Regions from separate parts of the Streptomyces sp. NPDC001781 genome, predicted to be linked through region 1. Evidence: riboswitches for the same ligand, from Rfam matches in the RefSeq annotation. Region 1 holds a riboswitch; the other holds the start of a gene.

Region 1 (4,816 bases):
CGCTCGCGTTGGGATCGGCGCTCGCGCTCTTCATGTACCCGCACTCGATCACCGCGACGCTGTCCTCCAAGAGCCGCGAGGTCATCCGGCGCAACACCACGATCCTGCCCCTGTACTCCCTGATGCTGGGTCTGCTGGCGCTGCTGGGCTTCATGGCGATCGCGGCCGGGGTGAAGGTGACCAACGGACAGCTCGCCATCCCGCAGTTGTTCGAGGACATGTTCCCCGACTGGTTCGCGGGCGTGGCCTTCGCGGCGATCGGCATCGGCGCCCTCGTCCCGGCGGCGATCATGTCGATCGCGGCCGCGAACCTGTTCACCCGCAACATCTACAAGGACTTCATCAAGCCGGACGCGACGCCCGAGCAGGAGACCCGGGTCTCCAAGCTGGTCTCGCTGCTGGTGAAGGTGGGCGCGCTGGTCTTCGTCCTCACCATGGACAAGACCGTGGCCATCAACTTCCAGCTCCTGGGCGGCATCTGGATCCTCCAGACCTTCCCCGCCCTGGTCGGCGGCCTGTTCACCCGCTGGTTCCACCGCTGGGCCCTGCTGGCCGGCTGGGCGGTCGGCATGGTCTACGGCACCTTCGCCGCCTACGGCGTCGCCTCCCCCACCCAGAAGCACTTCGGCGGCTCCGCCAAGGAGATCCCCGGCATCGGCGAGATCGGCTACATCGGCCTGACGGCCTTCGTCCTGAACGTCGTCGTCACCGTGGTCCTCACCTTCGTCCTCAAGGCCCTCAAGGCCCCCGACGGCGTCGACGAGACCACCCCGGCCGACTACACGGCCGACGCCGGCGACCCCGGCGTGGAGGTCGAACTCCCCCCGGCGACAGCGGGCACCAGCCACTAGAAGTCACCGCCCCAAGGGCCGCCGTGATGCCAGAGCTGCGGCGGCCCTCAGTCGTGCATACTGCCGGGCATGGACCTCGTCGTCAGACCCGCCGCTCCGGCCGAGTACACCGCCCTGGGCGAGATCACCGCGCAGGCGTACCTCCAGGACGGACTGCTGGACTTCGGGGAGGACGACGCGTATCTGGGCGAGCTGCGGGACGTGGCTCGGCGGGCGGCGCACGCGGAGATCCTGGTGGCCGTGCGCGGCGGCGTCCTGCTGGGCGGGGTCACCTTCGTCCCGGCCGGCGGCCCCATGGCCGACATCGCGGGCCCGGGCGAGGCCGAGATCCGGATGCTGGCGGTCGCCCGGACCGGCCGGGGCCAGGGAGCCGGGGAGGCCCTCGTACGGACCTGCGTGGACCGGGCACGGGCCCTGGCGGGCTGTCACGGCCTCGTCCTCTCCACCCAGTCCTCGATGCACGCCGCCCACCGCGTCTACGAACGCCTCGGTTTCCACCGCACCCCGCACCGCGACTGGAATCCCCTGCCGGGCGTCCTGGACCTCGGTCTGCTCACCTACGAGTTGACCCTGTCGACCACGCGCCGCTGAGGCGGCGCGTTTGCACAACGGGTGTCACTGGCGGCGACACCGCCGTTCGCGTCCTGCTTCCGGGGGTGGAACCGGGGCCGCTGACCGCGCTGCGCGCCCTTGTCGAACGCTTCGAGGCCGCACCATGTCGCAGCCTCGTCGCAGGCGCGCGAGGTCAGCTCGAGTGCCCGCGCCCGCCCTGGCGTCGGCAGAGGTCGAACCCACGTCACGAGCTTCACGATCGGCAATCGTGGACACAGACGCGGCACACGATCACGCGTTCGCAGCGGACCGCTCGATCAGGCGATGAATCCGGCGGCAGGGCCATATTCCGAACCGGAAGCGATCACCTCAAGAGAACACCCTCTGAAGCCGCCGCGACACACAACAGACACAACATCTGGGGGTGACGTGACAGGGCGGCACTAGATGTATGCTCATGCTCGCTGTCGCCGCAGGGGAATCCGGTGCGAATCCGGAACTGTCCCGCAACGGTGTACTCGCGTGCTTCGTGCATGCCAGCGTCAGTCCGAGGACCTGCCGACAGCGGCGCCCGGCCGTCCGGTCCGGGTGCTCGAAGACGTCCGGGCCTCGTGGAGTGGGCCGGTGGACGCGACGCCGTGTGCGCTCGTGGCCCCCTCCTACCCTCCGCCAGGCCCCGTGCCCAGCGAGGGAGAGCCCCACGTGACCATCGCGCCTGCCGATCCGGCTTCAGCCACCCCGGCGACCGAGGCCCCTGTGGAGAACGACGGTCCCGGTGCCGCGCTGCTGCGGACCCTGACCGAGCTGACCGCCGACCTCCCCGACGCGGACCCCGGCCGGGTCGCGGCCGCCGCGCTGCGCGGCCGCTCGGCACGCGCCGACGAGGCGGAGCTGCGCGAGCTGGCCACCGAGGCCGCCGCCGGTCTGATCTCGGAGGACCCCGCGTACTCCCGGCTGGCCGCCCGGCTGCTCACGCTCTCCATCCGCGCCGAGGCCGCCTCGCAGGGCGTGACGTGCTTCACCGAGTCGGTGACCGTGGGGCATCGCGAGGGCCTGGTCGCCGACCGCACCGCCGGCTTCGTGGCGCTGCACGCCGCCCGGCTGGACGCCCTCATCGACACCGGCGCCGACGACCGCTTCGGCTACTTCGGCCTGCGCACCCTGTACAGCCGCTACCTGCTGCGCCACCCCATCACCCGCAGGGTGATCGAGACCCCCCAGCACTTCATGCTGCGCGTGGCGAGCGGCCTGGCCGAGAACGACGGCGCCCCCGCCGTGGACGAAGTGGCCGCGCTCTACGGTCTGATGAGCCGCCTGGACTACCTGCCCTCCTCCCCCACCCTGTTCAACTCCGGTACCCGGCACCCCCAGATGTCGTCCTGCTACCTGCTGGACTCCCCGCTGGACGAGCTGGACTCGATCTACGACCGCTACCACCAGGTCGCCCGCCTCTCCAAGCACGCCGGCGGCATCGGCCTGTCCTACTCCCGTATCCGCAGCCGGGGTTCGCTGATCCGGGGCACCAACGGGCACTCCAACGGCATCGTGCCGTTCCTGAAGACGCTGGACGCCTCGGTGGCCGCGGTGAACCAGGGCGGACGGCGCAAGGGCGCGGCGGCGGTGTACCTGGAGACCTGGCACTCCGACATCGAGGAATTCCTGGAGCTGCGCGACAACACCGGCGAGGACGCGCGCCGTACGCACAACCTGAACCTCGCGCACTGGATCCCGGACGAGTTCATGCGCCGGGTCAACGCCGACGAGTCCTGGTCGCTGTTCTCCCCGGCGGACGTGCCCGGGCTGGTCGACCTGTGGGGCCCGGAGTTCGACGCGGCCTACCGCAAGGCCGAGGAGGCGGGCCTGGCGAAGAAGTCCATGCCGGCCCGCGAGCTGTACGGCCGCATGATGCGCACCCTCGCGCAGACCGGCAACGGGTGGATGACCTTCAAGGACGCCGCCAACCGCACCGCCAACCAGACGGCGCTGCCGGGCAACGTGGTCCACTCCTCCAACCTGTGCACGGAGATCCTGGAGGTCACCGACGACGGGGAGACCGCGGTCTGCAACCTCGGCTCGGTGAACCTGGGCGCCTTCGTGGCGGACGGCGACCTGGACTGGGAGCGGCTGGACGAGACCGTCCGCACCGCCGTGACCTTCCTCGACCGGGTCGTGGACATCAACTTCTACCCGACCGAGCAGGCGGGCCGCTCCAACGCCAAGTGGCGCCCGGTGGGCCTCGGCGCGATGGGCCTCCAGGACGTCTTCTTCAAGCTGCGCATCCCCTTCGACTCCCCCGAGGCGAAGGCGCTGTCCACGCGGATCGCCGAGCGCATCATGCTGGCCTCCTACGAGGCGTCCGCCGACCTCGCCGAGCGCAACGGCCCGCTCCCCGCCTGGGAGCAGACCCGTACCGCGCGGGGCGTGCTGCACCCCGACCACTACGGTGTCGAGCTGACCTGGCCGGAGCGCTGGGCCGCGCTGCGCTCCCGGATCGCCGAGGTCGGCATGCGCAACTCGCTGCTGCTGGCGATCGCGCCGACGGCCACCATCGCCTCCATCGCGGGCGTGTACGAGTGCATCGAGCCGCAGGTGTCCAACCTGTTCAAGCGCGAGACGCTGTCGGGCGAGTTCCTCCAGGTCAACGCGTACCTCGTGCAGGAGCTGAAGAACCTCGGCGTGTGGGACGCCCGCACCCGCGAGGAGCTGCGCGAGGCCAACGGCTCGGTGCAGGGCTTCGCCTGGATTCCCGAGGACGTGCGCAAGCTGTACCGCACGGCGTGGGAGATCCCGCAGCGCGGTCTGATCGACATGGCCGCCGCCCGCACCCCGTTCCTCGACCAGGCGCAGTCGCTGAACCTGTTCCTGGAGACGCCGACCATCGGCAAGCTCTCCTCGATGTACTCCTACGCGTGGAAGTCGGGTCTGAAGACCACGTACTACCTGCGTTCGCGCCCGGCGACCCGGATCGCCCGTGCGGCCGGCCGCGCCCAGGAGACCAAGACCATCCCCGTCCAGCAGGCGGCCGATCCGGACGCCGTCGCCTGCTCCCTGGAAAACCCCGAGTCCTGCGAGGCCTGCCAGTGATGACCGAGAAGAACCTGCTCGACCCCGGCTTCGAGCTGACTCTCCGCCCCATGCGCTACCCGGACTTCTACGAGCGCTACCGGGACGCGATCAAGAACACCTGGACCGTCGAGGAGGTCGACCTCCACTCGGACGTCGCCGACCTCGCGAAGCTCTCCCCCGAGGAGCAGCACCTGATCGGCCGCCTGGTGGCGTTCTTCGCCACGGGTGACTCGATCGTGGCGAACAACCTGGTGCTGACGCTGTACAAGCACATCAACTCGCCCGAGGCGCGGCTCTACCTGAGCCGGCAGCTCTTCGAGGAGGCCGTGCACGTCCAGTTCTACCTG
Region 2 (4,816 bases), on a different contig from region 1:
GGCCGGGCGTGTGCCCGCTTCGGCCCCCTCCACGCGCCGCCGAACGAGCTAAACCGACCAGAAACACCAGAAATAGTCACACTTCTGACGTGCGTGCGGCTTTCACTGATCCCTCTTGCCGCTGGACCACGTCTCGCCGGGGGACCGCATGGCCCGTGACCGTTCATCATTCCGCCGCCCTGCGGGTGTCCTCGCGGCGGCCCTCTCGGGCCTCACCCTGACCGGGGCCCTCACCGCCGCCCACGCCCCGCCGGCCGCGAAGCCGGAGCCGCGCCGGACCCAGCCCGAGGGTCACGACGTCTCCTCGCACCAGAGGCGCGTCGACTGGTACGCGGCCCGCGCCAGGGGCGCCCGGTTCGCGTACGTCAAGGCGACCGAGTCCACGACCTACCGCAACCCCTATTTCACCGGCCAGTACAACGGCGCCCGCCGGGCCGGCCTGGTCCGGGGCGCGTACCACTTCGCCCTGCCGAACCGTTCCTCCGGCGCCGCGCAGGCCGCGTACTTCGTCCGGCACGGCGGCGGCTGGCGGGCGGACGGGGTGACGCTGCCTCCCGCACTGGACATCGAGTACAACCCGTACGGCAGGCACCACAAGTGCTACGGGCTGAGCCGGACGCGGATGGTGCGCTGGATCAGGTCCTTCAGCGACGAGGTGCGCCGGGAGACCGGCCGCCGTCCGGTCATCTACACCACCGCCAACTGGTGGGCCGCCTGCACCGGAGACAGCCGCGCCTTCTCCGCCGACCACCCGCTGTGGATCGCGGGCCACGGCTCCTCGGGCCCGGGCAGGCTGCCGGGCGGCTGGCGCTACTGGACGTTCTGGCAGCACGGCACCAAGGGCAGGCTGCCGGGTGACCAGGATCTCTTCGGCGGCTCCCCGACCCGGCTGCGGGCCTTCGCGCGCGGGCGCTGACCGGCCCCCACGAGGCCGCCGGCAGCACCCGGAACCCGGGGCGCCGCTTCCGGCACCAAGGCGCCCGTCCCAGTTCACCTTCCGTTCACCCAGGTTCCCTACGTTCATCCAGCCAACGACTTCGAACGATTGCCTGGGTAAATGGAAAGCTTCTCGCTGATCCTCGCGATAGTGGTGATAACCGCACTCGCGTTCGATTTCACGAACGGTTTCCACGACACCGCCAACGCGATGGCCACCACCATCTCGACCGGTGCTCTCAAGCCCAAGGTCGCGGTGGCCATGTCCGCCGTGCTCAACCTGGTGGGCGCTTTCCTCTCGGTGGAGGTCGCCAACACGATCTCCAAGGGGCTCGTCGACGAGACCGGCATCCGCCCCGAGGTCATCTTCGCGGCCCTGACCGGCGCGATCCTCTGGAACCTGCTGACCTGGCTGGTGGGCCTGCCCTCCAGCTCCTCGCACGCCCTGATGGGCGGCCTCGTCGGTGCCACCGTCGCCTCGGCCGGCTTCGGCGCCGTCCACGGCGACGTGCTGGTCACCAAGGTGCTGCTCCCGGCGGTGGCGGCGCCGATCGTGGCGGGCCTCGCCACGATGGCCGCCACCCGCCTCTCCTACGGCATCGGCCGGGACGGCGACAGTGCCGCCGCGACCCGCAAGGGCTACCGCGCCGGCCAGATCGCCTCGGCCGGCCTGGTCTCCCTGGCGCACGGCACCAACGACGCGCAGAAGACCATGGGCATCATCACGCTCGCGCTCATCGCTGGCGGCGCCCTCTCCCCCGGTTCCAACCCTCCCACCTGGGTGATCCTCTCCGCCGGTCTGGCCATCGCGCTCGGCACCTACATCGGCGGCTGGCGCATCATCCGCACCATGGGCAAGGGCCTGACCGACCTGGAGCCCCGTCAGGGCTTCGCCGCGCAGACCAGCGCCGCGACCGCGATCCTGGCCTCCTCCCACCTCGGCTTCTCCCTCTCCACCACCCATGTCGTCTCCGGCTCGGTGATGGGCGCGGGCCTGGGCCGCAAGGGCGGGGTGGTCCGCTGGTCCACCGCGAGCCGGATGTTCGTCGCCTGGGCGCTGACCCTGCCGGCCGCCGCGCTGGTCGGCGCGGGCGCCGAGGCCGTGACCGGCCTGGGCGACTGGGGCACCGGGCTCGTCGCGGTCTTCCTGATCGGCTCCAGCTTCGCCATCTGGAAGATCTCCCGCCGCGAGGTCATCGACCACACGCACGTCGCCGAGGAGTACACCGAGCCGGCCGGCGTGGTGACCACCGCGATGGCCATGGTCACCCCGCCCCCCGTGGGCATCGTCGCGGACGACCCGGCGGCCGGCATCCCGGCCGCCGGCGCCGAGTCCGCGCCCACTCCCGCCACCACCGCGCCGTCGGCCCGGGTCTGACCACCCGGCAACTGGAGGAACATCCCCATGAAGATCGACTGGGCGGCCCTCGGCTCCGTCTTCGGCGTCAGCCTCGTGGTCACGGTGGCCCTGGTGGGCCTGTTCACCCTGGGCATCAGCGGGCTGGCCCGCCGCGAGCGCGCGGTGGCGGCCGGCGGCTCCGCCCCGCTCGCGGTGACCGGCGCCTACGCCTGCTTCGCCGCCTGCGCGGCGGCGGTGGCCTACGGCTTCTACCTGATCGTCGCCTAGGGCCTCTGGTTCGGATCACGCCGGGCTCACGGGGTCCGCTCCCTCACCCGGCCTGATCCGGAGGAGAGACGCCACAGCACCCGTTTCCGGAGGGGCCCCCGCACGGCATCTGCCGCGCGGGGGCCCCTGTGCTGTTCCCATCGGTGCCCGTGTGGGGCTCCACACACTCTTCTCCCGCAGGTCACAGGCAGGTTGACGGCCCTTCCGGGCACGTGGTGGACTTCGCGGGCCATGTACGGCGACAGCAGAGGAAGCCGGTGTGAATCCGGCGCGGTCCCGCCACTGTCACCGGGGAGAAGTCCCCGGGAGCCAGGAACTCTCGTCGCCGGTCTCGTCGAACCAGGGCGTGGACACCCTGAGTGAGGACTACCGTGATGCCCGGCCGCCGCCCGAGAACCCGCTCAAGGAACACCGGCAAGCCCACGGCGAGTTAGCCGATGGGCGCCGATCGCTCGTACGCGTACGGTGCCGCCGCAGGCCTCCTCGGTGATCTCCTCCTGGGCGATCCCCCGCACATGCACCCCGTCGCCGCCTTCGGGCGGGCCGCCGGGCGGCTGGAGCGCGCGCTGTGGCACGACCACCGCGGCTGGGGCGCGCTGCACACCCTGGTGTGCGCGGGAGGCGCCACCGCGCTCGGCGTGGTGGCGGCACACGCCGTACGCTCCTCCTTCACCGCGTCCGCCGCGCTGACGGCCACCGCCACCTGGGCCGTCGTCGGCGGCACTTCGCTCGCCCGTGAGGCGGGCGCCGTCGGCAGCGCCCTGGAGCGCGGCGACCTGGCGGCCGCGCGTGCCCGGCTGCCGCACCTGTGCGGCCGGGACCCCCAGGCGCTGGACGCCGACGCGGTCGCGCGCGCCGTGGTGGAGTCCGTCGCGGAGAACACCTCCGACGCGGTGGTGGGCGCCCTGGTGTGGGGTGCGGTGGCCGGGGTGCCGGGTCTGCTGGGCTTCCGGGCCGTGAACACGCTGGACGCGATGGTCGGGCACAAGTCGCCCCGGCTGCGCCGCTTCGGCTGGGCCTCCGCCCGGCTGGACGACGTGGCCGGCTGGCCCGGCGCCCGGCTCACCGCCGTACTCGCCGTGCTCGCCGGGGACGACCCGCGCGGGGCGGTACGGGCCTGGCGCTCGGACGCGCACCGGCATCCGAGCCCCAACGCGGGCCCGGTGGAGGCCTCGTTCGCGGGCGCGCTCGGCGTCCGGCTGGGCGGCACCCTCTCCTACGGCGGCCGGACCGAGCACCGGCCCGTGCTCAACGGCACCGGGCGGCCGGTCGGGGTCGCCGACATCGGGCGGGCCGTACGGCTCTCCCGCCGGGTCGGTCTGCTCGCGCTCGGCGTCACCGTCGCCGGGCGCCTCATCGGAAGGGGGCGGGGCAGGTGAGCGGTGGTCTGCTGGTGGCGGGGACGACGTCCGACGCGGGAAAGAGCGTCGTGACGGCCGGGATCTGCCGGTGGCTGGTCCGGCAGGGCGTCAAGGTGGCGCCGTTCAAGGGGCAGAACATGTCCCTCAACTCGTTCGTTACCCGTGAGGGCGCGGAGATCGGGCGGGCGCAGGCCATGCAGGCACAGGCGTGCCGCGTGGAGCCGACCGCGCTGATGAACCCGGTGCTGCTCAAGCCCGGCGGCGAGCGCAGCAGCCAGGTGGTGCTGCTGGGCAGGCCGGTGGGCGAGCTGAGCGCGCGCGGCTACCACGGCGGGCGTCAGCAGGCCCTGCTGGGCACGGTGCTGGAGTGCCTCGAGGAGCTGCGGGGCACGTACGACGCGGTGATCTGTGAGGGCGCGGGTTCGCCCGCCGAGATCAACCTGCGGCGCACCGACATCGTCAACATGGGCGTCGCGCGGGGCGCCGGGCTGCCCGTCCTCGTGGTCGGCGACATCGACCGGGGCGGCGTCTTCGCCTCCTTCTTCGGCACCGTGGCCCTGCTCTCCCCCGAGGACCAGGCACTGGTGGCCGGGTTCCTGGTGAACAAGTTCCGGGGCGACGTGACGCTGCTGGAGCCGGGCCTGGGCATGCTGCGCGACCTCACCGGACGGCACACCTACGGGGTGCTGCCGTTCCGGCACGGGCTCGGCATCGACGAGGAGGACGGGCTCAGGGTGTCCCTGCGCGGGACCGTACGGGAGTCGGCCCTCGCTCCCCCGCACGGGGAGGACGTGCTGCGGGTCGCCGTGTGCGCCGTCCCGCTGATGTCCAACTTCACCGACGTGGACGCCCTCGCCGCCGAACCCGGCGTGGTGGTCCGCTTCGTGGACCG

The links. Region 1 has a riboswitch for cobalamin ahead of ACWCV3_RS28160 (ribonucleoside-diphosphate reductase subunit alpha). Riboswitches for the same ligand answer to the same signal wherever they lie in the genome.
Region 2: linked by a shared signal. The riboswitch ahead of ACWCV3_RS18935 (cobalamin biosynthesis protein) and the one ahead of ACWCV3_RS28160 (ribonucleoside-diphosphate reductase subunit alpha) in region 1 are both predicted to bind cobalamin.

What each region holds. Positions count from the first base shown of each region.
Region 1 covers NZ_JBSFFI010000055.1:3,716-8,531, forward strand. The annotation lists gene mctP (monocarboxylate uptake permease MctP) at 1-851, shown strand, start outside; gene ACWCV3_RS28155 (GNAT family N-acetyltransferase) at 921-1,442, shown strand; cobalamin riboswitch at 1,855-1,980, shown strand; gene ACWCV3_RS28160 (ribonucleoside-diphosphate reductase subunit alpha) at 2,106-4,487, shown strand; gene ACWCV3_RS28165 (ribonucleotide-diphosphate reductase subunit beta) at 4,487-4,816, shown strand, end outside.
Region 2 covers NZ_JBSFFI010000019.1:66,804-71,619, reverse strand. The annotation lists gene ACWCV3_RS18950 (GH25 family lysozyme) at 149-916, shown strand; gene ACWCV3_RS18945 (anion permease) at 1,058-2,314, shown strand; gene ACWCV3_RS18940 (hypothetical protein) at 2,342-2,563, shown strand; cobalamin riboswitch at 2,763-2,901, shown strand; gene ACWCV3_RS18935 (cobalamin biosynthesis protein) at 3,001-3,942, shown strand; gene ACWCV3_RS18930 (cobyric acid synthase) at 3,939-4,816, shown strand, end outside.